One region of the Kurthia sp. ISK08 genome, then DNA from elsewhere that is predicted to be linked to it. Evidence: riboswitches for the same ligand, from Rfam matches in the RefSeq annotation. Region 1 holds a riboswitch; the other holds the start of a gene.
The links. A riboswitch is a leader RNA that binds a small molecule or an ion and turns the genes downstream of it on or off. The one in region 1 is predicted to bind S-adenosylmethionine.
Positions count from the first base shown of each region.

Region 2: linked by a shared signal. The riboswitch ahead of ACKVQX_RS06715 (methionine biosynthesis PLP-dependent protein) and the one ahead of ACKVQX_RS10635 (O-acetylhomoserine aminocarboxypropyltransferase/cysteine synthase family protein) in region 1 are both predicted to bind S-adenosylmethionine.

Region 1 is NZ_JBJXHL010000005.1:97,496-113,426, forward strand. Features, by position in the region: gene ACKVQX_RS10575 (lysoplasmalogenase) at 1-385, opposite strand, end outside; gene ACKVQX_RS10580 (hypothetical protein) at 510-2,216, shown strand; gene ACKVQX_RS10585 (IclR family transcriptional regulator) at 2,321-3,082, shown strand; gene ACKVQX_RS10590 (hypothetical protein) at 3,112-3,267, shown strand; gene ACKVQX_RS10595 (hypothetical protein) at 3,398-3,637, shown strand; gene ACKVQX_RS10600 (DUF1304 domain-containing protein) at 4,271-4,636, shown strand; gene ACKVQX_RS10605 (putative hydro-lyase) at 4,715-5,503, opposite strand; gene ACKVQX_RS10610 (NRAMP family divalent metal transporter) at 5,517-6,740, opposite strand; gene ACKVQX_RS10615 (LamB/YcsF family protein) at 6,759-7,517, opposite strand; gene pxpB (5-oxoprolinase subunit PxpB) at 7,733-8,470, shown strand; gene ACKVQX_RS10625 (biotin-dependent carboxyltransferase family protein) at 8,452-9,435, shown strand; gene nfsA (oxygen-insensitive NADPH nitroreductase) at 9,484-10,221, opposite strand; SAM riboswitch class I at 10,459-10,571, shown strand; gene ACKVQX_RS10635 (O-acetylhomoserine aminocarboxypropyltransferase/cysteine synthase family protein) at 10,694-11,983, shown strand; gene ACKVQX_RS10640 (homoserine dehydrogenase) at 12,210-13,193, shown strand; gene ACKVQX_RS10645 (hypothetical protein) at 13,269-13,712, opposite strand; gene ACKVQX_RS10650 (lactate permease LctP family transporter) at 13,943-15,613, shown strand; gene ACKVQX_RS10655 (DNA-binding protein) at 15,678-15,908, opposite strand.
Region 2 is NZ_JBJXHL010000003.1:18,092-34,022, reverse strand. Features, by position in the region: gene ACKVQX_RS06765 (S41 family peptidase) at 1-1,158, opposite strand, end outside; gene ACKVQX_RS06760 (YfmQ family protein) at 1,285-1,749, opposite strand; gene ACKVQX_RS06755 (hypothetical protein) at 2,004-2,207, opposite strand; gene ACKVQX_RS06750 (hypothetical protein) at 2,323-2,559, shown strand; gene ACKVQX_RS06745 (VOC family protein) at 2,573-2,932, shown strand; gene ACKVQX_RS06740 (ASCH domain-containing protein) at 2,996-3,442, opposite strand; gene deoD (purine-nucleoside phosphorylase) at 3,577-4,281, opposite strand; gene ACKVQX_RS06730 (YozE family protein) at 4,398-4,619, opposite strand; gene ACKVQX_RS06725 (methyl-accepting chemotaxis protein) at 4,745-6,553, shown strand; gene ACKVQX_RS06720 (SH3 domain-containing protein) at 6,734-7,294, shown strand; SAM riboswitch class I at 7,437-7,543, shown strand; gene ACKVQX_RS06715 (methionine biosynthesis PLP-dependent protein) at 7,620-8,741, shown strand; gene ACKVQX_RS06710 (PLP-dependent transferase) at 8,734-9,900, shown strand; gene msrB (peptide-methionine (R)-S-oxide reductase MsrB) at 9,947-10,381, opposite strand; gene msrA (peptide-methionine (S)-S-oxide reductase MsrA) at 10,371-10,907, opposite strand; gene ACKVQX_RS06695 (YpmS family protein) at 10,926-11,507, opposite strand; gene ACKVQX_RS06690 (GDSL-type esterase/lipase family protein) at 11,500-12,312, opposite strand; gene ACKVQX_RS06685 (DegV family protein) at 12,470-13,309, opposite strand; gene trhA (PAQR family membrane homeostasis protein TrhA) at 13,496-14,134, shown strand; gene ACKVQX_RS06675 (CAP domain-containing protein) at 15,003-15,931, opposite strand, start outside.

The DNA of each region.
Region 1 (15,931 bases):
TTTTAAAAATATTCCCGCCCACCCATGCAGCAAGCAGAATTCCATAAAATAATAAACAGAGCGTCGCAATTTTAGATGGTGCTGTTTGACGGAGTGTTAAGCATGCACGAATATAAAAAAGGTGACCGATTAAGAAGAAGAATAAACCGATGATAAACCAAGGGTGTGTGAGTTGACCGGCAATGAAGAATAGCAAACCAAATAGGATAAAACGATCATAGGGAGCTGTTTCCAGCGTTTTTGAAGTGAAGACAATAAGTAAGAGGCAAATTGTTGGGATTGTTGGGATAAGGATATCGTAAAAGTATGAAACTTCTTTTGGTAAGAAGAATAAATAAAGAATACTAAATATGAATGCTGTAATCCAAAGTGTATGTTCTTTCATAGATCAACCTCCTCGTATGAAGTCATATTTGAATATACCCCGAATTTGTGAATTCAAGAGGTTTTGAAACTTTTTCCTTCGCTTCACGTAAATAATGCAAGAGGAAAGGGAGGTTTTTTACAAAATGACGATGACTTTTATCATTGCAGTCGCATTAGCCGCTGTAATCGGCATATTAATTGTTCCGATTTCTAGTCGAATGAAGGACGGTAGCTTCAATTTTAAATTTAAAGCATTATTTTTCATTGGTATTTTACTTGTAGCATCCATTGCGACCATGATTACGCTATACATAACGATGATGGATTTAAACTGGACAGCAGTATGGCCTGTTGTAGCGATTGTCGCATTTGCGGGTGCTTATCTATCAACAGGGTTCGAGCGAAAGATTAAAGGGTTAATTGGCTTAGCTGGTATTGGTGTCGCAGCTTATATGCTCTCTGCACCGATGATGAATGCAGATGAAAAATATGAATCAGCTAAGATGAAAACAGAGGTCGAATTAAAAGCATTCGACGAAACAAAAACACCAGCGAGCGTACCGCCAAAATATGCACGCAACAAGATGAAAAAAGCTTTTGGTCAAGTACCAAATACAAGTTACTATGAGCTTGGAAATTTACAAATTCAAAAAATTAATGATGACTACGTTTATGTTGCGCCTGTTGAATTCTCAGATGCTTTCAAATGGTTCAAAGGGAAAACAACACCGGGTTACTTCGTATTAAGCGCGACAGATTCATCAGCGAATCCAAAATTTGTTGAAAAAGAGATGAAATATGTTCCATCTGCTTACTTAAATAATCATGTTGCGCGTTATATGCGTCTACACAACCCGTTAACTATTTTCAACGGAGATGTTCAACTTGAAATCGATAATGATGGTACACCGTATTATATTCGTACGTATGGTGACTTCATTTCGGCACGTAATGGTTTTAAACCACAAGGGATTGTCATGGTGAATGCACAAAATGGTGACATCAAAAAATATAAATTAAAAGACGTTCCAAGCTTTATAGATGGAGCAGTTTCACCAGAGGCTGTGAGCTTACAAAATAGTTATTTCGGTAATTATGTACATGGTTATTGGAACACGATTTTCGGTAAAAAAGACATTAAAATTCCTTCAGATGAAGGTGTAGAAGCAAATGTTAGCCCTGTATTTGATGAGAATGGCGAGATGTATTACTTCACTGACTTTACAAGTCCAAAAGAAGGCGTGGACTCCATGCTTGGTTATTCATTAACGAATGCACGTACAGGTCAAGGAACGTATTACACAGGTAATAGTGATGAATCGTATATGGATTCAGAAGGGGCACTGCAAGTAGTTGAAAAGAAATTCGTTGAGAAAAAATGGTCGGGTTCTATGCCATTACTTTATAACTTCTATGGTGAAACAAGTTGGCTAGTACCTGTATTAGATTCAAATGGTTTCTTACAAAATTACTATATCGTTTCAGCAGCCAATCCTGAAATTGCTGTGACAGCAACGACACCAAATGAAGCGCTTCGCCAATATAAAAACGTTCTAAGTCGAACAGGTACGAGTACAGTAAACGGTAACTCGACGAAAAAAGAAAAACAGGGTGAAGGAACTGTACTACGCGTATATAAAGAAACAGCAGGAGACTTCACGAATGTTACATTCCTTCTAGATGACGAGACGAACTATACAGTGAGTTCAGAAGTCGCTCCACTTGCAGTCTATTTACAAGAAGGCGATAAAGTGAAATTCACGTATTTAGCAACATCGGAAGTATTCCAACAAGTAAAAGAATTAACAATCACGACATTAAAGCCAAAAGAAAAGAAGACAAAAGAGTAACGTAAAGTACTAAATGAACAGAGGAATCGCATACGATGTGGTTCCTCTCTTTTTAACTGAATGATGCTATACTAAAGCTATAGGTTAAAAAAGGAGTATTTAGTATGCAAAGTAAAAATAAAACAGTTGTACGCTCAATGGAAATACTTAATTTATTTATAAATCATGCGAAATTAACATTTAATGAAATTATCGAATTATCAGGAATACCGAAAACATCTGTCTATCGTATGTTGCAATCGTTAGAGGAGATGGGTCTGTTAGATAAAGATGCGAACGGGAAATATAGTTTAGGCATTCTTTTTTTACGCTTCGGACATCTTGTTTCTGAACGAATTGATTTACGCCAAGTGGCATTACCAGCGATGGAGAAGTTACATCAGGATTTAGGAGAGGCTATCAACCTCATTATTCGTGACGGTGATGAAGCAGTTTATATTGAAAAGTTACAGTCGATTCAACCGGTTCGTCTTTATACAACAATTGGTCGCCGTACACCTCTTTATGCAGGTGCTTGTGCAAGAGCCATTCTGTCGTTTTTACCACCAACGGAACGAGAAGACTATTTGAAGCGAGTAGAATTAACAGCTTATGCAAAGGGAACCATCACGTCAGAAGAAGCACTTCGTCATTCGATTTCTGAAACGAGAAATAAAGGATATACGGTGAGTTTTTCAGAGCTAGAAGATTTTACTGCAGCAGTTGGCGTCCCAATTTTTAATCATTTAGGTGAGGTTGTTGCAGCGATTAGTATTGCAGGAATTGAAACGAATTACGCAGAAGAACATCTTGCTGTATTCATTCCAAAAGCAAAAGAAGCAGCACTCGACATCTCTTTAAAATTAGGTTATCGCCCAGAAGTATAACGAATTAAAAAAGTAGGTGACGAATGAAGATGAAAAAGATCATATTAGGAACACTAGGTTCTATACTACTGATTATAGGAATTATATTAAATCGCACCCATTCTGTTGATTCGGGAATAGCGATGATTATAGGAATTTTTGCAGGGATTTTAATTGGTGCAATGTTTGGAGTAAAAGAAAAGTAGGTGATGTTCATGAAAAAAACATTAATCTATGTAACACTATTCGTTTTAATCGTGCTGATTGGTTGGATAATTTATGATACGATGAAAATCCCTACGTAGGGGAAAATTTAAATAATTTAGGAGATATAAGATGATGGATCAACAAGGACAAGAAAAGTTTTTACAGTTCATTTTAGAACGAGTGCAAGAAGGAAAAGAAGAGGAAGCACGCGCAATACTTCTAGAAAACTTTAAAAAGCAAGATGAAGGTACATTCTCACAACAAGATATTCAAGAATTCGTTCCTAAAATGCTCCTTTTATTAAAACCAGAAAAATTACAAGAAGTTCAACTGATTGCACAACAATTTGCTAGTAAGTATGGTTACTAATAAAATACGCGTTTGAAATAGAAGATGAGATATCAGTGTAGAAACACCATCTCATATGAGCATAAGAAAAATCGGAATCGCGCCATAATGCGGTTCCGATTTTTTGTTTAGAACCCTAAAGAAGGAAGGGGAGTGTTATGTCTCATTCCACACTTTTTATATGTATCAAGTATAATAAATAGGAAAGGAGTGGAAATAGTGGATTTTAGAGAAAAGTTAGCAAAATATCTGACAATTTTTGCGCAAGTGGGTTTCCTACTATCATTTGCTTGTAAAGTATTCATTGGATTACAAGGAATACAATCGACAGTTGTGACAAGTGAACGGACATCAATCGCATGCTCTTTATTTATTTTCTTGTACGTTATAACAAAATTTATCATTAAACCAAAAACTAAAAATGATGTATTTGATTCAATACATTAAACATATATTTTTATCAATTAGTAAAGGGTGATTAAGTGTTCCATTATATTTTGAGGTAGAATAATTTTTTTAAAAGTTTAGTTTCTAGTGGAACAAAAAATAATATGATAGGGAATGGATAGGAAGAATAATTCACTTATAGCTATGTTATCTATTTACTATATAGATGATAAAGTTATAAAAATATATAGAAAGGACGGTGTGCTAATGGATATTGTGATTAAAGTGTTGAGTACATTAGTAGCTATTGAGTTTCTATTTATTATGTACCTAGAAACATTAGCAACTAGTTCAGATCGAACATCTAAAACATTTAATTTTACGAAGAAAGAATTAAGCAGCGATAAAATTAAGCTACTTATGAAAAATCAAGGTATTTATAACGGTCTTATTGGTTTAGTTATTTTATATGCAGCTTTTATCTCAGATAATGGACAGGAATTACTTATAATTAATATGATTTACATTGTTTTAGTGGCGTTATATGGTGCATATTCTAGTTCAAATATAAGCATATTTTTTAAACAAGGAACCTTAGCTTTGATTACGTTACTGGTTTTAGTTTTTTCTTAAAGTTTTTGATTGAATTTCATTCTAAAAAAGGGCTTCGACATATACAATGTCGAAGCTCTTTGGCTTTTAAATTGAATTTTATAGAATCCCTAAATGCTCGTCACGAATATCCGTTACAAACATATGTCCAGGTGCATGTGTAATCATTAAATCGGGTTTTACATGCATAGCAATTGCTTGAGGCGTAACACCACAAGCCCAAAATACAGGTACTTCGCCTTCTTTAATGGTTACTGCATCACCGAAGTCGGGTTTTGAAAGATCTTGAATACCGATTGTTTCAGGATTACCAATATGAAGCGGCGCACCATGAACAGAAGGGAAGCGTGAAGTTACTTGAACTGCACGTACTACGTCTGCTTCAGGAATCGGACGCATTGAAACAACGGTCGGACCTTCGAAAAGTCCAGCAGGTGTCGTAGCGATATTTGTTTTATACATCGGTACATTGCAGCCCTCTGAAATATGACGTACATCAATCTCGTTATTCAGTAGTGCATTTTCAAAAGAGAAACTACAACCGATTAAGAAGCAGACAAAATCATCTGACCAGTAATCATATAAATCCGTTACTTCTTCAACGAATACACCTTTTTTATAGACGCGATATTTTGGAATATCTGTACGAATATCTGCATCTTTAGCGATTCCTTTTGGTGCGACTTCACCAGGTTCGATTACATCTAAAATTGGACAGGCTTTTGGATTTCGTTGTGCAAATAAGAGAAAATCAAAAGCGTGTTCCTTTTTTAAAATAGCTAAATTTGCCTGTGCATAGCCAAGTGCATGACCAGCTGTTGGACCTGTAATCTGCTTTTCGCGAATTAACTTGCGAATTTCAGCAGGTGATAAGTTTGCGTAATCCATTCTCGTTCACTCCTTATTTCATTAGTAATTGAATTTGTTCAACCAATGTCATGTAGCCAAGTGTTCCCATTGATACGACAACAAGGATCCCTGTAATCGTTAGCCATTTTGGATGTTTATAATCGCCCACGATGGATTTTTTATGAACAGCAATTAATAATGTGCCAAGTGCGATTGGTAAGATTAGACCGTTTAATGCACCAGCTAATACAAGTACATTGACAGGTTTACCAACTGAGATGAAGACAAGAGCTGAAATCGCGATAAACGCAATAATAATCCAGTTTTCATACTTAGCAATATTTTTATGGAATGTTTTAATGAATGATACAGATGTGTAAGCAGCGCCGACAACTGAAGTAACAGCTGCAGCCCACATAATCACACCGAAAATACGGAAACCAGCAGTACCTAAAGCACTTTCGAATACAGAAGCAGCAGGGTTATCTGCAGCTAATTTAACCCCTTGTGATACAACACCTAATACAGCTAGGAATAGAAGAACACGCATAACACCTGTTACAGCAATCCCTGTAATCGAGCTTTTATTCACTTCTGGAATTGCGCTTGTGCCTTTTAATCCAGCATCTAGTAAACGGTGACCACCTGCGAATGTAATATAACCACCGACAGTACCACCCACCAATGTCACAATGGCAAAAATACTTAATTCCGTTGGTACGAATGTACGAATCACTGCCTCACCAACAGGCGGTGCTGTTGAAATCGCTACGTACATCATCAGAAGAATCATAATACCACCAGCTACTTGTGCAGCGCGGTCCATAATTTTGCTTGCCTCTTTGAATAAGAAAATAATAATGGCAAAAATCGCACTTAGTGCAGCGCCAGTTGTTACATCAAGTCCAAGCATTGCGTTCAGACCAAGACCAGCACCGGCGACGTTCCCGATATTAAAAGCAAGTCCACCAAAAACAATTAAGATGGCTAGAACGAATCCTAGACCAGGTAGTACTTTATTCGCAATCTCTTGCCCGCGCAAACCCGATACGACAATAATGCGCCAAACGTTCATTTGCGCAAAAACATCGAGTAAGAGAGAGATTAAAATAACGAAACCAAAGCTCGCGCGTAGTTGATCTGTGAAAATCGTTGTTTGTGTTAAAAATCCAGGACCGATTGATGATGTGGCCATTAAGAATGCGGCACCTAATAGGACACTAGCGCCAGCTTTCTTTTTTGTCGATGACTGTGTATGTAAGTCGACTTTTTCCATATGAAACTCCCCTTTGTTCTAACGGAACGGTGTAACTTGAATCCCACTCTCCGTTAATCGTTGATGAATGAATTGTGCAAATTGTAGTGCGTGTACGCCATCCCCATGGATACAAACGGTATTTGCGACAATTGGATAACTTGTTTGTTGAACGGTTTGAACCGTTCCTTTTGTAATCATGTTCAATACTTGTTCAACAGCTTGATGGTCATCTGTAATAAGTGCATTTGGTAATGTACGAGATGTTAACGAGCCATCAGCTTGATAGGTACGGTCCGAAAATACTTCACTCGCTGTTTTGAGACCGATTTTTTCACCTGCTTTAATGAGTTCACTTCCCGAAAGGCCATATAAGACAAATTCAGGATTCACTGCGTAAATCGCTTCTGCAATAGCAGTGGAAAGGCTTTCATCTTTTGCTGCTAAATTATACAGTGCGCCATGTGGTTTGACATGTTCTAATTTTCCACCGAAAGCAGTCGTCAAAGCTTGTAATGCCCCGATTTGGTACGTGACAATGTTGAAAACTTCGTGTGGTGATAGATGCATCGCATTGCGACCGAAACCTACTAAGTCTGGAAACCCAGGATGTGCCCCAATTTTGACGTTCTTTTCAAGTGCTAGCTCTACTGTTTTTCGCATGACATGTGGATCACCAGCGTGGAAACCACAGGCGATATTGGCTGACGTAACATAATCTAATATTAATTCGTCATTGCCCATTTTGTATGCGCCAAAGCTTTCACCTAAATCGCAGTTCAAGTCGACTTGAAACATGATATCAACTCCTTTATCCCCATTTTAGTCCGTAATTCAGTTTATTAGTTCCGTTTTAAGAAACTTATGTTTCGAATAATACCATAAAATAAAAAGTGTGTATAGCTTGAATAGTCCGATATTTTAAAAAATAATTGCGAAAATAATTGAATAATTCTATAATTATTCCTATATTCAGAATTAAAATTCCGAAATTCGGGAAAAGGGGTGACGACATGCGATTTAGTGAATACACAACAATATCGCCAATGGGAGATGCTGCAATTCGTATTGAATTTAACGAAGCGATGAGCGTTCAACAGTATCATATGATGCAATTATTGATTCAACATATAGAGGATGCGGAGTTACCGTATGAAGAAATCGTACCATCGTTTCAAGTGATTACGGTTTTGTTTAACCCACTAGATGTGAAGAAGAAAATACACAATCGACAAAATCCATATCAGTGGTTAGAAGAAAAAATCTGTATTATTCTACAGCAAGAAATAACTGTTACAGAACAGATGGAAGAGGTAGTTGAAATTCCTGTTTGCTATGGTGGTGAATTTGGACCTGATTTAGAAGAAGTCGCAAACTATCATGGCATCACGCCAGGAGAAGTGATTCAAAAACATACAGAACGTGATTATTTTGTTTATATGTTAGGGTTCGCACCAGGGTTCCCGTATTTAGGCGGACTAGACGAATCATTAGCAACACCAAGAAAACAAACACCACGTTTGAAAATTGAAGCAGGATCTGTTGGGATTGCAGGTTCACAAACAGGGGTGTATTCAATTGAAACACCGGGTGGTTGGCAAATCATCGGACGTACACCAACAGCTTTATTTACACCAGAAGCAGAAAATCCTACCTTATTACGAGCAGGTGTCTGGATTCGATTCTATCCTATTTCAATTGAAGAATATCATGCGCTGAAAGGAGAAAGTCTATGTCAATCACTTGCTTAAAAGCTGGCACACTTGCAACAATCCAAGATATTGGACGAATCGGCTATCAAAATATTGGCGTTATTGTAAGCGGGGCGATGGATTCTTTTGCACTTAAAATTGCTAATCGTTTATTAGGGAATCATCAGCACGAAGCGTGTATCGAAGTAACGATGCGCGGTACGGTATTTCATTTTTCAGAAGATACGTATATTGCGATTACAGGTGGTGACTTAACACCGACAATTCAGGGGATGGATGTACCACAGTGGCGACCTGTACTCGTTCGCGCTAATCAGACACTCCGCTTTAAAGGTGCAAAAAAAGGGTTGAGAAGTTATCTTGCTGTGCAACATGGTTTTTTAATAGAAGAAAAGCTTGGAAGTAAAAGTACATACTTGCGCGCAAATATGGGCGGTCTAAATGGAAGTGCGCTTCAAGAACAAGATGAAATACAGTTAATGAATACAAATTGGGATACACCTGTATTACCGATTGAAAACGGATATTTTAGTACAGTTTCGTGGCATGTCCGACCTGATTTTTATAAAAAAGCACGTAAAAGACATCGTATTCGTTTCGTCGAAGGGAACGAATATCAATGGTTCACAACAGCTACACAACAAAATTTTGAACGTGTTCATTTTGATGTTGCTATGTCATCTGACCGTATGGGGTATCGTTTAAAAGGATTTAAGCTTCAAAAAGATGTGCAACAAGAGATGGTTTCAGAAGCAGTAACGAATGGAACGATTCAAGTAGCGAATGATGGACAACCCATCATTTTATTAGCAGATCGTCAAACAACAGGTGGTTATCCTCGAATTGGGCAGGTGATTTCAGCTGACTTACATCGTTTCGGGCAAATGAAGCCAGGTGACCAAATTCGTTTTGAACGCGTGACACTTGATGAAGCATATGAAGCTTTATATGATTTAGAACAACAACTAAATCATATTGAAGTATCGATTCAATTGAAAAAATAAAAAGAAAGAATCGCACAATCGTAAGTGTGATTCTTTCTTGTATTTAGACTATTTCCACGTGAAGCCTTGTGAAGCAAGGAAATCTTTAATGAATGGACGTTGCTGGTTTACTAAGTAATCCGCCATTTGTTTCGTCCAGTTCGTTACTTTTTGATTAGCATTACGGTTTAAGTAGTACTCGCCAAGTTCTTTATCATATTGTGTTAATAGTGCGTCATATTTTTCTACGTCATAACCATTTTCATGTACAATTGCTTCCACTGGTAAACGTGGTTTTGTATCATTTGTTTTCGTTGGTTTGCCGATTGTCATCGCAAACATCGGGAAGACGTATTCAGGTAGGTTGAATAATTCGCTAATTTCTTTTGGATTATTACGTGCGCCACCAATATAACAAATACCGTAGCCTTCAGCTTCAGCTGCGATGACGAAGTTTTGAGCAAATAAGCTAACATCTGCTACACCGACTAAGACATTTTCAGCTGAATCAGCTGTAATATCAATATCGTATTTTTGACCAGCAATTTGAAGGCGCTTGAAGTCTACACAGAATAGGAAAGAAGCGCCAGCTGTTTTGAATTGGAAATCATTATTCGATAATTCGCCAAGTTTCGCTTTTTTCTCAGGATCTGTCACATGAATCACACTATATGCTTGTACAAAGTGTGATGTTGCAGCCATCTGTGCAGTTTCGATTAAATCATATACCACTTCTTTTGGAATTTCTTCGCCTGTATATTTACGGACAGAAGTATGACTACGTAATAATTCTTTTACTTGATTCATGATTCATTCAACTCCTATTGTCATTTGTATTCAAAGACTATGCTACCATAAATGCTCATCTTATTCGAAAACCTTTGATTCATTTTTTAATTTTTTTCTTCTATGTTACTTTTAAATAATTTTTGCATTTTAAAAGAATTAAATCAGTATAATAAAAATTTTCAGAAAAAAGATTGACGAATGAAAAATAGATGACTATACTAGATAGAAATTGATGGAAACATTATATGTTTAAAACCTTTATCAAGAGTGGCGGAGGGATAGGCCCTGCGATGCCCAGCAACCAGTTTCTTTTTTGAAACCAAGGTGCTAATTCCTACAGATTTTTTATCGGATCTGACAGATAAGGGGAGGACCATGTTCGATACAGCCCTCTTCTTACCTAAGAAGAGGGCTTTTTTTATAAAATCCTTCTCCTATAATTCCTTATTCCGATGTCCATCATCATAATTCATTTTAGGAGGAATCATATATGACAGAATTCAAAAAAGAAACATTAGCCGTACATGGCGGACAATCACCAGACCCCGTAACAGGAGCGATTGCAGTACCTATTTACCGTACAACTGCATATCAATTTAATGATTCAGAACATGCTCGTAAATTATTTGCTTTAGAAGAAGCAGGCAATATTTATTCACGCATTATGAATCCAACAGTTGATGTGTTTGAAAAACGTGTTGCCTTATTAGAAGGAGGAACAGCAGCAGTCGCTCTATCTTCAGGTATGGCTGCTATCTCATTTAGTATTTTAAATATTGCACGTGCAGGAGATCATATTGTAGCTGCGAATAGTTTATATGGTGGCACGTACAATTTATTTGCGAATACACTTCCACGTTACGGTATTACAACAACATTCGTTGATGAACGCGAGCCTGAGAAGTTTGCAGAAGCGATTCAAGAGAACACAAAAGCGCTATATGTTGAAACAATCGGAAATCCAAGTTTATCAGTAGTTGACTTAGAAGCATTTGCAAAAATTGCACACGAACATCAAATTCCACTCATCGTCGATAATACATTCGCTTCACCAATTGGCTGCAACCCGATTGAACATGGTGCAGATATTGTGATTCACTCGGCAACAAAGTGGATTGGTGGACATGGTACAACAATCGGTGGAATTGTAGTGGATGCAGGGAAGTTCGACTGGACACAGGGTAAATTCCCAGACTATACAGAACCAGATGCTTCTTATCATGGTATTCGCTATGGTGTGGATGCACCGAATGCAGCGTTTGCAACACGTTTACGCGTTCAATTATTACGTGACTTCGGTCCGACATTAAGTGCAGATGCAGCCTTTAACTTCTTACAAGGTTTAGAGACACTTCATTTACGTGTGCCACGTCATAATGAAAATGCACAAAAAGTAGCGACATTCTTACGCAACCATGAACAAGTGGAATGGGTACACTATAATGGGTTTGAAGATAGCGAGTATGCGCCACTCGTAGAAAAATATTTAAAAAATGGTGCAGGTTCTGTTTTAACATTTGGCATTAAAGGTGGGCGTGAAGCAGGTCGCAAGTTCATTGATGCGATTGAACTATTCTCACATGTAGCCAATGTAGGCGATGCGCGTTCATTAATTATTCATCCAGCTTCAACAACACATCAACAATTAAATGAAGAAGAACTTATTCAATCAGGTGTGCCAGAAGAACTCATTCGTTTATCAATCGGCCTTGAAAATGCAGAAGATCTAACTCATGCGTTAGAGCAAGCATTCCAACAAGTAACAGTGGTCGCAAAATAGGTTCTAAAACCAGTTATATATAATAGAAGGAACTGACTCAATCCGTTGTAGGCAGTTCCTTTTATTTTCTAAAATTCAGTATTTAGTGACCTCTTAGAAAAAACAATTGTCCTTCTGAAAAAGAATTTTCTTGAAATATGTCTTTAAATACGTTAGAATTTTCATTAAGTTGTGAAATGAACGTTCAAAATAAACAAATTAAATTTAATCATTGGAGGCGAACAATATGACAGCAGTGAAGGTGGCAATCCTAGGGTTCGGAACGGTAGGAGAAGGCATTTTTAACATTTTGAAAGAAAAGCGAAAGCAATTGAAAGAAACACTGGGTGTGGACATCGAAGTAGCAAAAATTTTAGTCCATAATGTTTCAAAAGAGCGCGAAGGTGTAGATGCGTCTTTATTAACGAATCGTTTTGAAGATATTTTAGCATTGCCGCAATTAGACGTTGTCTTTGAAGCAATTGTTGGAGAAGAACCAGCATATGGTTATTTAGATGCAGCAATTGAAAAAGGGGCGCACGTTATTACTGCAAATAAAGTCATGTTTGCTAAATTTGGTCAAGCGCTACAAGAGAAGGCGAAAAAATACGGTGTACAAGTAGGTTTTGAAGCAACTACTGCAGGTGGTGTACCGGTAATTAAAACAATGGAGACAATCTTACGTGTGAATGATGTATTACACATTCAAGGTATTTTAAATGGCACATCGAATTATATCTTAACGCAAATGCGTACAGAAGGTATTTCATTCGAAACAGCTCTAAAGAATGCACAAGACTTAGGATATGCAGAAGCAGATCCATACAATGATATTTCAGGACAAGACGCTTTCAAAAAGCTAATGATTTTAAGTGCGCTTGCATTCGGTAAACAACCGAACTGGGAAGATGTAAAAGTGGTAGGTATTTCTGAAATTACATTGGAACAAGTACAACAAGCAGATGCAAATGGCCAACGATATCGTCATATTGCAGAAGTTTCTATTGATGAAAACGGTAAAATTCATGCAGAAATTGGACCTCAACTTGTTGATGCAGCACATCCGTTATATGCAATTGATGGCGTCGATAATGCAGTCGCACTTGATACGAACTATATCGGTAAGATTACATTAGTAGGTCCTGGTGCAGGTATGTATCCAACTGCTTCTGTAATGGTAGAAGATTACGCGAGTATGCTATCGAAACAATCGGTTGTTGTACCCGTTTGAAAGTCATAGCAAAATATAAGAAAAGCCAGAATTACGCTTTATTACGTGATTCTGGCTTTTTGTTGTGAACTTGATTTAGTTAGCAGTTACTTCATCGATAAATGCTCTCATGAATTTTTCAAGTGAAACAAGAGCTTCTAATAATGTGCCATCTTCTTTAAATCCTTCAATAGCAGTAAGTGCAATATTAATCTCCCACAGTCCTTCATTACCTGAAAAGCTAGCTGAAGAAGCACCGAAAATTGAACGTAAATGAGTGTGTAAATATTCTTTAATCGCAGTAGCATATTTTTTCTGTAAACGTAAACCAAATAAAGCAGTATATGCATCGAACATCTCATCATATTCAAATACAACAGCATCCATCTTTAATTCTTCAAAAAGTGGTGATTCCATATATAAAAACTCTTGATCATGTTCTTTTAGAAAGTGAATAGGTGAAGCTAAAAAATCTGCACCTTCTGTAGCAATTAAATCATCTGTTTGTTTATGACAGCGTTCAATTTGTGTAATTTCCATGTAAAACACTCCGTTTCTCTGTTTGTTCTTTTTGTATTATAGCATGAAAGAGAGTAGACAGTTTTTTTCTGAAAAGAAGAGAAGTTAAAATTTTTTGAAAAAAAGATTGTTTTTTCTAATATTTTGAATATATAATCTTAATTAGGTCATCTGATGACCTAATGTTATATTGAATTTTTTCAAAATATCGAAAATTCAATACGTAACGATGTACATAAGGGGGAGAAAAAATGACATTCACGCAAAATTTCACCGCTGTAGGGGACAGCTTATGGTGGACGGCGCTTGTAGCTATTATTCCAATACTTTATTTTTTCTGGGCACTTGCCATTAAAAAGATGAAGGGGCATATCGCAGGTCTTACCACGTTATTAATCGCACTTATTCTAGCCGTTGTGGCATTTGACATGCCTGTTAAAACAGCCGTTATGTCAGCAAGTCAAGGTGCAGTCTATGGACTTGTGCCAATCGCTTGGATTATTGTCACATCTGTATTTTTATATAACATCACAGTAAGAGTAGGACAATTTGATATTATTCGTTCATCTGTACTTTCAATCACAGAAGACCGTCGTATTCAAGCATTATTGGTAGCGTTTTCTTTTGGTGCGTTTTTAGAAGGAGCAGCAGGATTTGGTGCGCCTGTAGCAATATCAGCTGCATTACTAGTCGGTTTAGGGTTTAATCCATTATATGCAGCAGGTTTATGTTTAATCGCAAATACGGCACCCGTAGCATTCGGAGCAATTGGGATTCCAATTATTGCGATGGAAGGACCAACAGGTATTCCAGCATTAGAAATTTCAAAAATGGTTGGACGACAGTTACCAATCTTATCAATCTTCATTCCATTCTTCCTTGTATTTATTATGACGGGATGGAAAAAAACAATCGAAGTATTACCAGCAGTTCTTGTATCAGGTATTACATTCGCAGTAACACAATTTTTATCTTCAAACTTCTTAGGACCTGAGTTACCAGACGTACTTTCTGCATTAGTGTCACTTGTAGCATTAGCAGTATTCATGAAGTTCTGGCAACCAAAAACAATTTATCGTTTTAAAAGTGAAGAGCAAACAGCAACATTACAAGTTGAAAAATATTCAGCAGGTAAAATCTTTAAAGCATGGTCACCATTTATCTTATTAACAGCTTTAATCTCGTTATGGGGTATTCCAACAATCAAAACAGCTTTAACAGGACATTATGAAGGAAGTAACGCAATTTTAAGCGCTGTTAATTCACTTGGTAAATTCCTAACATTCACACCTGAAGTACCTTTTGTAAATAATCAAATTATCGATGGTATGACAGAATTACCGATTGCGGCTGTTTATAAATTAGAGTTATTAGGCGCAGCAGGTACGGCCATCTTTATTGCGTGCTTCATTACAAAATTCATCTTTGGTATGAGCTTTAAAGTATGGGGGCAAACATTATTTTCAACATTAAATGAAATCAAGTTCCCAATCGTTACAATTTGTGCGGTAGTTGCTTATGCTTATGTAACGAATGCAGCAGGTATGATGACGACACTTGCACTTGTGTTAGCAAAAACAGGCGCATTATTCCCATTCTTCTCACCTGTACTTGGTTGGTTAGGCGTATTTATCACAGGTTCAGATACATCAGCGAACGTAATGTTTGCGAAGTTACAACAAGTAACAGCAGGGCATGTAGGAATGGATCCAGTATTAGCACTTGCAGCGAACTCATCTGGTGGTGTAACAGGTAAGATGATTTCACCACAATCCATTGCAGTTGCAGCAGCAGCTGTTGGATTAGTCGGACGTGAATCAGAGTTACTTCGTTTCACATTAAAATATAGTATTATTCTATTACTATGTATTTGTATCATTACGTTTTTACAAAGTAATGTATTAGGTTGGATGGTTCCTTAATAGTTAAACAATAAAAAAAGAGAAATCGTCGTGTGATTTGGCATGACGGTTTCTCTTTTTTGTATTAGTCTTCATCTTTTACATCGATATCTTCAGGAATCGGCGTATTTTTCCATACTTCAATCTCGTGTTTTACTTGTTCAAGTTGTTCAAAATATGTGTCAAATTGTTGTGTATTAATTAAAAAATCCTGTCCGTCATGAACCGAGTGAATGCGTCCTTCTAACACATAGCGCATGACTTGTGATTCGGGCATATTAATCTCTTTTGCGGTTTCGGCAATTGTTTTATACATTGAAACACCTACCTTCTATTGTA
Region 2 (15,931 bases), on a different contig from region 1:
AATTCCTTTTTTATGAATCCATTTACCTTCAGGTGTTAACCATTTACCTGTTGTATATTTTAACGTAGAACCATCTTCTAAACTTTTCGCTGTTTGCATCGTACCTTTACCGAATGTTTTTTCACCAACTAATGGAATATGTGCATCTTCATTCATCGCTGCCGCTAGAATTTCAGAAGCAGAAGCACTACCACCATCAATTAATAACGCAGTTGGCACATCTACTTTACGACCATTTTGAGCGCGAATAATCTCTTTTTGACCATCTTTCGGCTCAATTTGCATAATCGGTTCACCCGCATCTACGAATAGACTCGCAATATTAACCGCAGTTGTTAAAATGCCACCTGGATTTTGACGCACATCGAGTACAAGACCTTTCATACCCTTCTTCTCCATCTCATCCAGCTTCTTCAGTAATTCTTGATACGTTTGGTCCGCAAATGTTGTGATTTGAATATGTGCAATTTTATCTTTTGTCATTTTTGCATAAACCGTTTCGATTGGAATTGCATCGCGTGTGATCGTCACCTTGTGTAGTTTTGAATCTTTTCCACGCTGATATTCTAATGTCACTTTCGTACCTTTTTTACCACGAATTTTTTGTACGGTCTCTGTTGCAGTTTTCCCTACAACTGATTTACCATCAACTGATTTAATAATATCATTTGGACGTAAGCCAGCTTTTTCTGCAGGTGAGTTTTTAATTGGCGAGACAATCATAATCTGACCATCTTTTTCTTGAATTTCTGCACCAATTCCATCGAAACTAGATGAGATACTATCATTAAATTGTGTTGCTTCTTCCTTGCCTAAATAGTCTGAATAAGGATCACCTAATGACTCAATCATCCCTTTTAACGCACCATTCACAAGTGCATCTTCATCTATTTTTTCATAGTACGATTTGTTTAGTTCATCATATGTATCAAATACTTTTTGGAATTCTTCATGGTTTGGTGTGCGTACTTCGACTACCTTCTTCTCCCCAACCGTTAAAGCAAAAATTGTGATACCTGATGTCGCAAGAATTAATACAATAATCATCATAATTAGTGTAAAGGGCTTCAGGCGAATGTATTTACCAGCAGGCTTCGTTTCTTCCGAGGCTTTCGGTTCTACTTCTGGCTGTTCCTCTTGCTTTTTCTGTTCGTCCAATATCTTTCACCACTTTCACTCTCGTCACGTGTACATACACTGCTTCTATTTTAACAGGTTCTTAGCGTAACGAAAAGTAATAAAAAAAACGAATGATTGATTCGCTCAATCATTCGTTTGATCACATTAAACAAGTTGCATATGTTTACTGCAAGCTGCTTGACCTTTTAATGTTGTATTTGATAGTTCTTCTGAGTTTAAGCTGTAAGAGATTACTTTTTTATTGCGTTGTTTTACTACATTTACACGATCTTCTGCATAATAAACAGATAGTGTTGAATGTTTACCTTTTTTATTCACATCGATTACGTACGGTACAATGTCTGTATCTGGATTTAATACTTCATCTTCGAAACCTTTAAAAATTGGATTACGTACTAAAAATGCTGCTTCATTAAATGATTGGATGAAATCTTCTTTCTCTTGTCCTGTTAATTCTTTTTGGTCAAATGTAATTGTTACTTCTTCTGACTTCAACTTTTGATGCATCGCATAACGTTCTGTCAACCAAACAACCACGATATTTGGTGGTGCTGTAAGTAATTTGACTACTGTCCCAAGTACAAGCGTAATAAGTAATGCCCATGACATAATGAAAACATCTCCTAAATAATAAGTTCTAGTTAATTTGTAATGAATATTGATTACGTTTTTATCCTATCATATGGAGATGTAAAATCAATCCTACTTCTTAAATGTTCACGAGATAGGCACAATACCTCTTATGGTATTTGACAAAAAGGTGAATTTCTTTTGTCAGAACATATTCAATATTCATAAATCACATTTGTTCGTGTAGAATAAGAACTTTAGGGGTTTTCTCTATTTCAATGTTTGTTACACTATTATTTCTTTTGGAACGCGCGCACCGCAAATACAATAATTAAAATCCCTACAATAAACGAGATGATTCGCACGATATAATCGGCTGTCAAAAAGGACGACAACGTATTCGCCTCATCATAACCACGTCCTGAAATAATCGACGGTGCTAAAATGATTAAAATTCCTAGTATGACATAAATAATTGCAAAGACCGTTCCTTTCACATCATTCTCTCCCTTCAACTCCCTTCTCTTTACCACTTGTTTCGAAAACTTACACAAAAACTATTTTAATTCCATTTTTTTACTTTATACTAATATTTAGGAAGGTGATGACGGTATGACAGAAAAAAGTAGTATCGTATTAAGCGCAAGCTTTTTAATAGCGAGTGGCATTGTCTTCAGTTTAGAGCACATTGCTACGATGATTTATTGGTTCGCCCAAGTATTCACAGGCAGTTATCCAACCGAACCCGACCATAACCCGTTCTTATCGAATTTCTTCATTATTATTTTCTTAATTCTTAGCCTTATTTTCTTTACAATGTTCATTAATTTACGTGGAAAACGTATATAAGGAGGAACCAACCATGTTCATCGACATCGATCATATCCAATTAGCTGCTCCGAAAAATAGTGAAGCTGCTTATAGACATTTCTTTCATGACATCTTAGGTATGCCTGAAATAGAAAAACCAGACAATCTAAAAAAACGCGGCGGCGTATGGTTCAAGTGCGGACAGCATGAAGTACATATCGGTATTCAAGAACCCTTTACCCCCGCAACGAAAGCACATCCAGCCTTTATCGTGAAAGACTTAGCTCTACTCAAAGAAACATTACACGCACACAACATCGAGACAATTGAAGATGAACCACTTGAAAACGCGATTCGCTTTTATGTGAATGACCCTTGCGGAAATCGCCTAGAGTTTTTAGAGCGTATTTAGTGTGAGGAATAAAAAAAAGCCCCTATGATTTCTCGAAATCATAGGGGTTATTCATTTGTATCTCTATATTTTTTCAGGATATACCTTCTCAAAACGGTCACAAACCGTCAACATATCTTCTGTAAATACTAAACCATACTGAGGTAATGTACGACCAAAGAAAGCAATATGTGCCTTCTTCCACTCATCATAAGTCCCCTCTCCTTCAGCTAATGCAAAATCTACAGGTACTTCGTTAAATGGATAAATATCAATAGCGTATGATTTAATAATTGCAACTGGCTGATTTTGACTATCTAATACAATTTGATGATCGCCCACTTTCGGAAGTGGATCTCCTTCAATTTCATATAGTGGATAGCTCGAACAAGTTGCTGTTTTCGTTCCATTCACAACTAAACTTGCAAGCCAGTCTGCTTTTTCTCCGAACTGAAAAGCTTCCGTATAACGAACACCCTCTAGCCCCTCTAACTCACAATAACGCTGCCAAAAAGATTCAATTTGATTCATTTTTGTAACCCCTTTATTAAAATTTAACTAAAAATAGCTCAAGTTCACTAAAGAAACATGAGCCTAATGATTAGTATACACAAAAAAACCACACACAACCCTCAGTCGTGTGTGGTTCATTCATATAGATCCTATTAGTCTTGAATCGCTGCTTCAAGTGCAACAACCATCATGTCTTTGAACGTTGTTTGGCGTTCTTCTGATGATGTTGCTTCACCTGTGATTAGGTGGTCAGAGATTGTTAGGATTGATAATGCTTGTACGTCGTATTTTGCTGCTAGTGTGTAAAGTGCTGCTGTTTCCATCTCAACTGCTAGTACACCGTAGTCTGCTAGTAGTTCGTTTGGATTTTTGTCGCCGTAGAATAGGTCCGCTGTGTATACGTTACCTACGCGTAGGTTTAAGCCTGCTTCTTTACCTGCGTTGTATGCTTTTAATAATAAATCGAAGTCTGCGATTGGTGCGAAGTCTAAGCCACCGAATTGGATTTCGTTCATTTTTGAGTCTGTTGTAGCACCTTGTGCGATGACAACGTCACGTACTTTTACGTCGCGTTTTAATGCGCCTGCTGTACCTACACGAATTAATTTTTTACAGCCATAATCTTTCATTAATTCTGTTGCGTAGATTGAGATAGATGGAACGCCCATGCCTGTTCCTTGTACAGATACACGTCTACCTTTGTATGTACCTGTGTAACCGAACATGTTACGTACGTCATTATATTGTTTTACGTCCTCTAAAAATGTCTCTGCGATAAATTTAGCGCGTAGTGGATCTCCTGGTAATAATACGATTTCTGCGATTTCGCCTTGTGCAGCGTTAATGTGAATGCTCATGTTTTTCCCTCACCATTCCTGTATATTTTTGAAAACAAATGCTCTTTTTAACTCGCTTGGAAGTCTTCATTCTATGCTATTGTAACTTAATGTCTGACATCTGACAATCTAAAAACTTATTTTTCACGCTCTACGTATAATACCCAAAAATCATCGAACGTAATCGCTGTCATATCAGGGTCTGCGGCTTCCTCAATGTAACGTGAAAGTTCATCAAAGTCCTCCGATTGTTTTGGAAAGGTATGATCTAAAAACATCGCTTCTGCAAATCGTGCAAAAACATCATTTTTACCTCCTCCTCTGTAAGTTAATGCAAATTGATAGAAACTATGTCGCATATATATTCTCCTTAACTAGTAAATTAGAATTGGTTTTTTGAAATTTTTGTATGGCTTTTTTACTTCTGTTTCCGTAATATATAGAATAGATAGAAAATTTCAAATTACGTAAAGTAGGTGACACGATGGTTATGACAAAAAAGAAAGTACCCACTTCTAAAAAAGCTACGAAACGAAGTAAGAAAAGTTCTAAAAACAATGCCACTCCCCCAAAATTTTTAAAATCATTCAAGGTTCTTAAATTAATTCGTGGGCGTGTAGTACTTGTTTTCGCAGTCCTCACCATTATTTTAGCAGCGATGCTTATTGTATCTTACAATAATACAGAACGCTTGAAAGATGAACTCAAAACACTGACGGGTAAAAATGTAGATCAGCAAATGCGCGTCAATTTACTCGCTGGTGAAATTGCACAACTATCCAACTTAGAACAGAGCTTTATTATAACAGGTAGCGATGTATATCTTGGACAATATGAAGAACAAAAAGAGACAATTGACAAAACACTTCAAGATCTACATAAAGCCTTTAATAAAAAAGGTGATGCGCGTGACCGAATTGATTCGATTGACCAATTTTATAATAACTATTTAACCTATTCTAAACGCGTCATTGATGTTCGTAAAGAGAGTGGTTTAGATGCGGCACAACGAATTGTTCAGATTGGAACAGGTGCTAAAGCTATGTCTTATGTAGATATCCACATAGACATGATGAATAAGGTATTAGCTAAAAATACGGATGCACAAATTAAAAAAGTAGAAAAAAGCACGGAAGTTTCGATGATTATTTTCTTCGTTTTAACATTATTGTCGATCATTCTCGTATTTATGTCAGGTACAGCGATCTTCCGTACAATTAAAGTGAATACGCACAAAATTAATCGTTCACTATTGGATATGGCAAGTGCAGGTGGTGACTTAACAAAACGTCTTGAAATTAAAAATGACGATGAATTTGGTCAAATCTCTGCTAGTACAAACACATTAATTGAGTCGATTGCGAATTTAGTGCGAAAAGTCAGTGCTTTAACAGAGAATGTATCTGCAAGTGGCCAACAACTGACTGCTTCTGCACAGGAAAACGCGACAACAATTCAACAGATTGCGAACTCAACTGCGGAAATCGCAGAGAGCAGCGAACAGACGATTCGTTCAATGGAGCAATCATCTAACAAAATGTCACATCTAGAAGAAACAACACTGCAACTGAATGATGATGCACAGGATTTACGTCAAACTTCAGCGACAATGCGTGAAGCAGCAAAAGAAGGACAAAATAAAATCCAACAGTCTGCAAAATCGATGATGGAGATTGAAGAAGTTATTGCGAATACGAACCAAACTGTCACAGGTCTTGGTGAAAGTTCTGAGGAAATCACATCGATTATCGGAACGATTACGAGTATTGCTGAACAGACGAACTTACTTGCCTTAAATGCGGCGATTGAAGCGGCACGTGCAGGTGAACATGGTAAAGGTTTTGCGGTTGTAGCAGATGAAGTCCGAAAGCTTGCAGAACAATCACAACGCGCTGCAAGTGAAGTAGCAACGATTGTCCACACGATTCAAGACGAGATTTCGGTCATGGTCAAGCAAAATGAGGCTGGCGTGTCGAAAGTCATTCAAGGGGTCGAAATTACGAATGAAACGATTCAAACATTCGATGCCATTACACGCGAGACAGAGAAAACGATTCGTATTATTGAAAACATGGTAACGCGAATCGCTGAGACGAAGAATGTCAGTCAAGATGTTATGCAGTCGTTCATCGCAGTAAACTCGATGGCAGAACATACAGCACATCAAGCGGATCAATCGGCAGCGGCGGCTGAACAAGGCTCTGCATCTATTCAAGAAATTTATGCATCTTCTGAAGAATTGTCACGTCAAGCAGATTCATTACGTGATTTAGTTCAACAATTTAAAATTTAATCTGACCAAAGACTAGGCTAGCTAAGTATTTACTTTGCTTCTGTCCTAGTCTTTGTTTTTTATTTCCATATCAAATGCCCTATTTTTCATAAAATAACATTTTTCTCGCAACATAAACGGATATTCCCTATTCTTTTATGATAAAAAGTGCTAGTATAAGCAATCGAGGAGTGATTCAAAATGAAATTAACAAAATACGTATTAGCATTTGGGATGTTAACAGGTGCTACTCTACCTTATACTTTACCTGCTACGGAAGCTTTTGCTGCCACAAAAAAAGAAGGTGTTGTGTCAAAAGACGTAATCGTACGTGCGGCATCTACACCAAAATCAAAAAATCTTGGTACATTAACAAAAGGAACAAATGTTACGATTTATAAAGAAACAACATATTGGTACCAAGTGAAGTTCAATAATAAATTGGCTTATATTTCAAAAGATTACGTGAAGTTGAATACAAAGAAAAAACCAACAACAACGAAGAAACCGACAACAACTAAAAAACCAACAACTGACACACTTGTATCAAAAGTTCCTTCAAAAAAAGCTGCAAATGCGACAATTAAATCGAATGTATATTACTATAAAACAGCTTCAACAAAAGGAAAATCACTTGGTATTTTGAAAAAAGGTACGAAAATTCATGTGAATTCTACAAGTAAATTTGGTTGGGTTGAGTTCGACTTCAACGGTCAAAAAAATTACGTCTACAAAGACTTTGTAACAATGACAAAAAAATAATCAAATGGGAATCGTAGTTTAGACTACGGTTCTTTTTTTATCTTCTCTAAATTCTGAATAATTATTTAATTTAGCTTGAAATTTCGCTGTTTGCATGGTAAGATTCCATTAATTGACTAATAATCGATTAATTAAATAGGTTTTCTTATCGAGAGAGATGGAGGGACATGGCCCGATGAAATCTCAGCAACCCCCTCTTTAAAGGGACAGGTGCTAAATCCAGTAAGACGCAGTTCTTGAAGATAAGAAGAATCACTCTTACATAGAGTTTTCTTCTTACTATTAGAAGAAAACTTTTTTTATTACACAAAAAAGGATGAGGACAATGACAAAAATCGAAACACTTTTAACTCAGGTGGGAACACATTCAGATGAAAAAACAGGTGCAATCAACGCCCCAATCTACCTTTCAACTGCTTACCGCCATGCAGGTCTTGGAGAATCAACAGGCTTTGATTACACGCGTACAAAAAATCCAACGCGATCGGTATTAGAGGAGGAATTTGCACGTTTAGAAGGCGGAGATGCTTGTTTCGCCTGTAGTAGCGGTATGGCTGCAATTCATTTAATCCTCTCGCTATTTAAAACAGGTGATGCAGTGATTTACCCGGAGGATTTATATGGTGGCACATACCGACTGGCAACACAATATGAAGCACAATATGGTATTCAAGCAATCTTTAACGACTTTTCATCTCTTGAAGAGGTGGAACAACTTGTTATTGAACATCCTGTTAAGGCGATTTTCTTAGAAACGCCGACGAATCCTTTAATGCAGGAAATTTCTATCGAAGAATGTGTGAAAATTGCGAAAAAATATGGCATTTTATTGATTGTCGACAATACATTTTTAACACCGTACTATCAACGCCCAATTGAGTTAGGTGCAGATATTGTTATGCATAGTGGCACAAAATATATTGGTGGACATAATGATGTATTAGCAGGACTGGTTGTGTCAAAAGGTACTGAACTAAGTGAACGTCTTTTCTTACAACATAATGCGATTGGTATGACACTCTCACCTTTTGATAGCTGGTTACTACTTCGCGGTTTAAAAACACTACACCTTCGTATGAAACAACATACAGCAAACGCTCAGGCGATTGTGGCATTTTTAGAGAAGTCGCCACATATACGTGACGTTTTATATGCTGGACGCGGTGGCATGGTATCCTTCCGTCTACAATCTGGAAAACAGATTGATCCATTCTTACGTAATTTAAAACTGATTGCTTTCGCTGAAAGTTTAGGCGGTGTGGAATCATTTATTACGTACCCAACAACGCAAACACATGCAGACATTCCGGAAGAAATTCGTAATGCGCGTGGCGTAGATGATTCACTTCTTCGTTTCTCAGTTGGCATTGAGGAAGCAGAAGATTTAATTGCGGATTTACAAAACGTATTTAACGTATTAGAAAGCGAGGCTGTTGTACATGACTAAAGAGCAAATTGAAACAATATTAATTACAGGTGCTACAAAACATGATTACGAAGCAAAATCGGGAGCTGTTAATGTACCGATTTACGCTTCTTCTACCTTCGACCAAGAGCATTTCGATGCTTTTGGCCCATATGATTATAGTCGTTCTGGTAACCCAACGCGCGATGCACTTGAGCGAACAATTGCACAGCTTGAAAATGGTTCACGTGGCTTTGCTTTTGCATCAGGAATCGGTGCCATTTCAGCAGCTTTACTTACATTAAATGCTGGTGACCATATTGTTGTAACGAACGAAGTATATGGTGGTACTTATCGCTTTGTAACAACGCTTTTACCGAAGTACGGGATTACGCATACCTTCGCTGACTTTACAGATTTAGAAGCGATTGAAGCAGCGATTCAGCCGAATACAGTTGTACTCTATGCTGAAACACCTGCAAATCCACTGCTTGGGATTACGGATTTAGAAGGTGTCGTTAAAATTGCGAAGAAGCGCCAATTAAAAACATTCGTTGATAACACATTTATGACACCTCTTTATCAAAAACCACTCGACTTAGGAGCAGACGTTGTACTGCATAGTGCGACAAAGTTTTTAGGTGGTCATAGTGAAGTCATTGCAGGGCTCGCTGTCACAAAAGACGAAGAACTCGGTCAAGCGATTTATGCGATTCAAAACGGGATGGGCGGTATTCTTGGACCACATGACTGCTTCTCTGTCATTCAAGGAATTAAATCATTACATGCACGACTTGAGATGTCGTCACGTAATGCACAAAAAATCGCAGAATTTTTACAACAACATGAAGATGTAGTCGATGTTTACTATCCAGGATTACCGACACATCCTGGTTATGACATTCATAAGCGTCAAAGTACTTCTGGAGGTGCCGTTCTATCATTTAAACTACCAACTCGTGACTTCACAAAAGTATTTGTAGAAAGCATGCAAATCCCAATCTTCGCTGTTAGTTTAGGTGGTGTCGAGTCGATTCTCTCGTATCCTGTTACGATGAGTCACGCCGCCATTCCACAAGAAGAACGTGAAAAACGTGGTATTACAGATGGTTTACTTCGTCTATCTGTTGGACTTGAACATGTTGACGATTTAATTGCAGATATTTCACAAGCACTTGAAAAAGCAAAAGTAACTGTATAAATAGAAAAAGAGGACTTCAGCGTGAGCTGAGGTCCTCTTCATTATTTTATTTATTAAATAGTACTAGATATCTACCGTAACCTTCTTTTTCTAAATCATCCACTGGAATAAAGCGAAGTGCCGCTGAATTGATACAGTAGCGTAGGCCGCCTAATTCTTTCGGACCGTCTGGGAAGACATGTCCTAAATGTGAATCTGCTTCCTTACTACGCACTTCTGTACGAACACTAAGTAAGCGACGATCTTCTAATTCTGTCAATTCTGTTTCATCAATTGGTTTGGCAAAAGCAGGCCAACCACAACCTGAATTGTACTTATCTGTTGAAGAAAATAATGGTTCACCCGATACGATATCCACGTAGATTCCCTCTTCAAAATGATTATCATATTCATTTTGATAAGGTGGCTCTGTTCCTTCTTCTTGTGTCACGTGATATTGTAATGGTGTTAATTCTTTTAAACGTTCTTCTTTATTTTTCATGTTGAGTCCCCCAATGTTTCTCTTGAAAAGCAGCGCGTCCTGAACCGACATGATAGCGTTCATAATGCTCTGGATTTTTACGATAATAATATTGATGGTATTCTTCTGCTAAATAGAATTTTTTCGCTGGTAAAATCGGTGTGACAATCTCATGTCCGAACTTCCCAGAGGCTTGTAACTTTGCTTTTGACTTCTCTGCAATGCGTTTTTGTTCTTCTGTTGTATAGAAGATAGCTGTTCGATAAGATGAGCCACGATCATAGAATTGCCCGCCTTCATCCGTTGGGTCGATTAATGTCCAAAATGTTTCCACTAATTTCTCATAGGGATACACTGTTGGGTCATATTCAATCTCCACCACTTCATAATGACCTGTTAAATCGAGGCATACCTCTTCGTATGTTGGATTTTCTGTATGTCCTCCAGAATAACCTGATAGGACTCGAATAATCCCTTCTTCTTTATCAAAAGGCTTTACTAAACACCAAAAACATCCACCTGCAAAAATTGCTTTTTCAGTAGCCATCGATTTCACTCCTTTTCATTATTTTTTAGGAATAACGATTTGTAGCGTAATTTCTTTTTTCTCTAGATTAAAGGTTTTCGCACGTAAATGCGCTGTTCCTACACCATCAATTGGTAAATTGAATGAAGATAGGTCAATATAAGCTGTTTTCTCGCTCGGCTGAATTGTCAACCATTCGGGTAAGCCACCACTATCTCTTACCAATTGTAAAGCTGTTCGAGATGGTAAATCAAGCATTCCGACTTTTACATTTGTTTGATATAACTCTAAATTCCCTTTATCGTCTACTTTTGGTTCAAAAGCAAGCGTAACAGGTACTGTAACACCTAATACTTCTACATTACTTTTTAAAATCAATTCCTTATCTACTTCTAACCATAATTGAATATTCTTTGTATCATTTGAATTCTGAATGAGTGTATTCGCTAAATCCTCAAATTCTTTTGGTGTTGTTGAAATATTAACACTACTACCTGTTCGATTAATCGCTTCTGGTTTTGGCATGTCTTCTTTACCACTTAACATTAAAATAATAAGTGCAGCAAACCCAAGTATAATCAATGTTAAAAGTGTAAGGAATGCCACTTTCCATTTATTCATTTACTGTTTCTCCCTTCATCTTCATGCGACCGTTTGATTTTTTATAGACACTTACTGTATCCAATGTCTCAAAAATACGATTCTTCATGTTTGTATACCCTTTTGCATTCGGATGAAAATAGTCATCGCTATAAACTTCTGCTTTATTTGTATGAAATAAATCTACAGTTGGTACAAAAATGGCATATGCATCTTTTTCTACGATATTTTTCATATCTTGATTCCATTCATCTAGAATTTTTTCAAACTCAGATGTATCTTCTGCATATACAGTTAAAGGATTATATACGCCCACCGCAATAATCGGTGCTGTTTGATTTTGCGCACGAATTAATTTAAAAATTTCTATGTAACGTTTTTCATAATTCGGGCGTTCTGTATCAAAATGCTGTCTTTCTAAAGTGGTGAAATTTTCTCTTAAAATTTTCATCAAATCATTTCCACCTATGGTCATCGTAATGATGTCTGCTTTTTTTAATGCATCATTGATTTCACCACTCTTTAACTGCGTGAGTAATTGATCTGAACGTCTACCCTTTTTAGCAGTTTGCGTAATGTTTACTTTCTCAACGCCATCCATTTTTTCTGGCATCTCTTTTGCAAGACGCCCCACATAACCACCTGCATCTTTTTCATCTCCAACACCTACAGTTAAGGAGTCACCTAATGCAACTAGTTCAATCTCTTTTTTAGGTAATACTTTTTCTCGACTAAATACCCCTGTATCACGAATTGCTTCCGTTGCGCTACAGCCTGTCAACGCGAGTAACATGAAGGTGAGTAGGAGTATATGATACTTTTTCAAACACGTTCCACCTTTCTGAACCGAAAAAGAGAATCGCCCTGTTGTGCGATTCTCATCTCTTTCATTTCTCAATAAACGATTCGTCGATTGAAAACACATACAAAACGTCTTAACTTCCTTTTATTGTAACAATGTTTTCTTTTATTTAAAAGGGATATTATTCAGTATAGTAACAAAAACCAATTGCACCAGGACCTGTATGTGTACTAATAATTGGCGAGGTAAAACTGTACTTTAAATCATTGAATCCACTTTTTTGAATTTGTTCGGCAAGAGGTTCAGCCATCTTCATACCATTTGCGTGTTCAATCGTCACGCCAAGTACTTTTTTGCCTGCTGTATCTTCTTCAAATTGCTTAAACAAATACTTTGTAACGGCTTTGTAGCTACGTACTTTTGTTACAAGATTATATTCTCCACCTTCTAAGTTCGCAATTGGTTTAATATTGAGTAAAGAACCGATTAGACTCGTCGCTTTACCGATTCGTCCGCCTTTTACCATGTTTTCTAATGTATCAATTACTACGTAAAGGTGTGTATTTTGTCTTACATGTTCAATACGAGCTAAGATGTCATCTAAATGTTGACCTTCTTGCGCCATTTTTGCTGCTTCTAATACTTGGAACCCTAGCGCTCCAGATGTAAAGCGTGAATCAACAACCGTTACATGCGCATCTGAAATAGCTGCGGCTGCCTCTGCCGATTTTACAGTACCACTCATACCACCTGTCATCGTAATGACTAATACTTCATCGCCATCTTTACCAAGCTCATTAAATAATTCTTCGAATACACCTACTGCTGGCTGTGAGCTTTTTGGTAACTCTTTTGACTCTCCCATACGCTCTAAAAACTGTTCAGGTGTAATATCAACACCGTCTATATATGTTTGTCCATTAAATTGAATTGATAACGGTACAATATGAATGTCATACTTTGCTATATCTTCTTTTGTAATTCCACTTGTTGAATCGGTTACGATATGAATACGTCCCATTTCTAGCACATCCTTTAAAATTTGCCTTCGTGCATCTTGTTGTGTTTTTGCACAATGAGCTTTCTTATTTTCTATTTTACTTTCTTTTGTCATGTTATACATGTGACAAATGTCAATTCTTTTTAAAGTTAAATTGTTTCATAATGGAATTATCACAAGTTGTTCAAATTTAAGGAGGGATGCATCATGAATGGTGCACTAGATGATTACAAAACAAAGAGAGAAGAATTTTGGAATGCTATTACACATGGTATTGGATTCATTCTCGCGATTCCTGCCTGTATTCTTCTTATTTTGCAAGCAGAAAAGATGGAATCTCCCCTCTACATGATGAGCTTCACGATTTTCGGGATTTCAATGATGATTCTCTTTTTAGCTTCCACTTTATTGCATAGCGTACCAGAGCGTTATAAAAAAATCTGTTCGATCATTGATCACTCGTCCATTTATATTTTAATCGCAGGAACTTATACGCCATTTGCGCTACTTGCAATCGGCGGGAAATTAGGTTGGGCGATTTTCGCATTAGAATGGGGTTTAACAATCATCGGCATTTTATTCAAAGTATTCTTCATTCATCGCTTTGAAGCATTATCGCTCATCTTTTACATTGCGATGGGCTGGGTCATTATTTTTGCATTCAACCCCGTCATCTCACATATTACGATGAACGGATTTTGGATTCTATTAACAGGCGGTATTTTATATACTGTTGGCGCTTATTTCTATGCGAATAGAAAAATCCCTTATAACCATGCGATTTGGCATCTATTCGTTTTAGGCGGTAGTGCGATGATGTTCATTTGTATTATTGGATATGTTTAATTGAGAAGGTTGGAGTAATATCCAATCTTTTTTATTTGGGGATAGAGAGGTGTAGAAGGACATTCGACCGGCATTTTGGGGCACTCGAGGGCGATTCGGGACATTCGCTCATTCAAACGGGACATTCGAAAGCGAAAATGGGGCACTCGCCCTTCGATCCGAGACATTCGCTCGTTCAAACGGGACATTCGAGGGCGAAAATGGGGCACTCGAACAAACAACCTTAATTGCTCCCTTTCTGTACTTTCTTCAAGGCTTTTGAGTAATAGAAAGGGACTTGAATTGTCTACAATCGTGTGAAATCGAACATTCGACCGGCGAAACGGGACATTCGTTGAAGTGGTTGGGGCATTCGAGAACGAAATCGGGGCATTCGCTCGTTCAAATGGGTCACTCGCCCAAACAACCTAAATTGCTCCCTCTCCGCACTTTCTTCAAGGCTTTTGAGTAATAGAGAGGGACTTGAATTGTCTACAATCGTGTGAATTCGAACATTCGCCCAGCGAAATGGGTCACTCGTTGAAGGGGTTGGATCACTCGCACCTCGAAACGGGACATTCACTCGTTCAAACGGGTCACTCGAGGGCGAAAATGGGGCACTCGCCCAAACAACCTTAATTGCTTCCTTTCCGCACTTTCTTCAAGGCTTTTGAGTAATAGAAAGGGACTTGAATTGTCTACAATCATGTGAATTCGAACATTCGACCGGCGAAACGGGACATTCGTTGAAGTGGTTGGGGCATTCGAGAACGAAATCGGGTCATTCGCTCGTTCAAACGGGACATTCGAGGGCGAAAATGGGTCACTGCTCCTATCCATATCAAAAAGAGAAATCCCATACAAATGAGATTTCTCTTTTCTACTTATATTATTGCTGTGCAAAGACTTGCGTTGCGACAGAGCTATACCAACCAGTTGTCGGACTCTTCACTACGCCCACACCTACGCGATTGTAATTTTTATTGAGGATATTGGCTTTATGTCCTGGTGAGTTCATCCACATATTCATATATTGCGCTGCTGAACTCGCTCCTGCTGCAATATTTTCACCACTTGCCCAGTACCAGTAATTCCACTGATTTACGAGTGTATAATAAGGACCATATGTGCTTGTTGCATAATGTGAGAAGTAGCGATGTGTTATCATATCATATGCACGAAGTACGGCGATTTTTGATAATGTCTCATCTTTCACTAATGGTTGTGCGCCAACTTTAGCACGTTCTGCGTTCATAATCTTTAAAATTTCGTCTTGCTGTGCTTGAATTCCTTTTGATACAAAAGGATCGATATACGGTGGTGCTGTAATCCAACCGCTCGCAATTTTAATACGCTTATTTTTAATCGACGTACCTTCTACTTTTGAAATACCATATGTAGCTTTACCACTCGATGTTTTGGTAGAAGATGTTGCATAGACTGGCTTTGTTTCATGAATAAATACATAGTCCCCGACAAGACCTGTTTTAATCCAATGATTTGCTGATGTTTTATACCAGCCACCTGTTGATTTTTCAATCAACGATAGAGTCGTACCCGCTTTTTTCAGTGCATGACGACCATAACCACCTTTTACCGTGAAAGGTCTTGTATCTTCTTTTAGTTTATAACTTTTGGCTTTAACGATTACTTTTCTTTTTACTTTCAAAGTTTGTTTTTTTGAAATAGTAACTTGATACATATATGTGTATGTCCCAACTTTATTTGTGTTGGCTTTGCCTGTTATTTTAATTTTCTTTGTAAGGCTCTTACCTTTTGCATCAACAGCTGTTACACCTTTTTTTGGATCAAATGTAC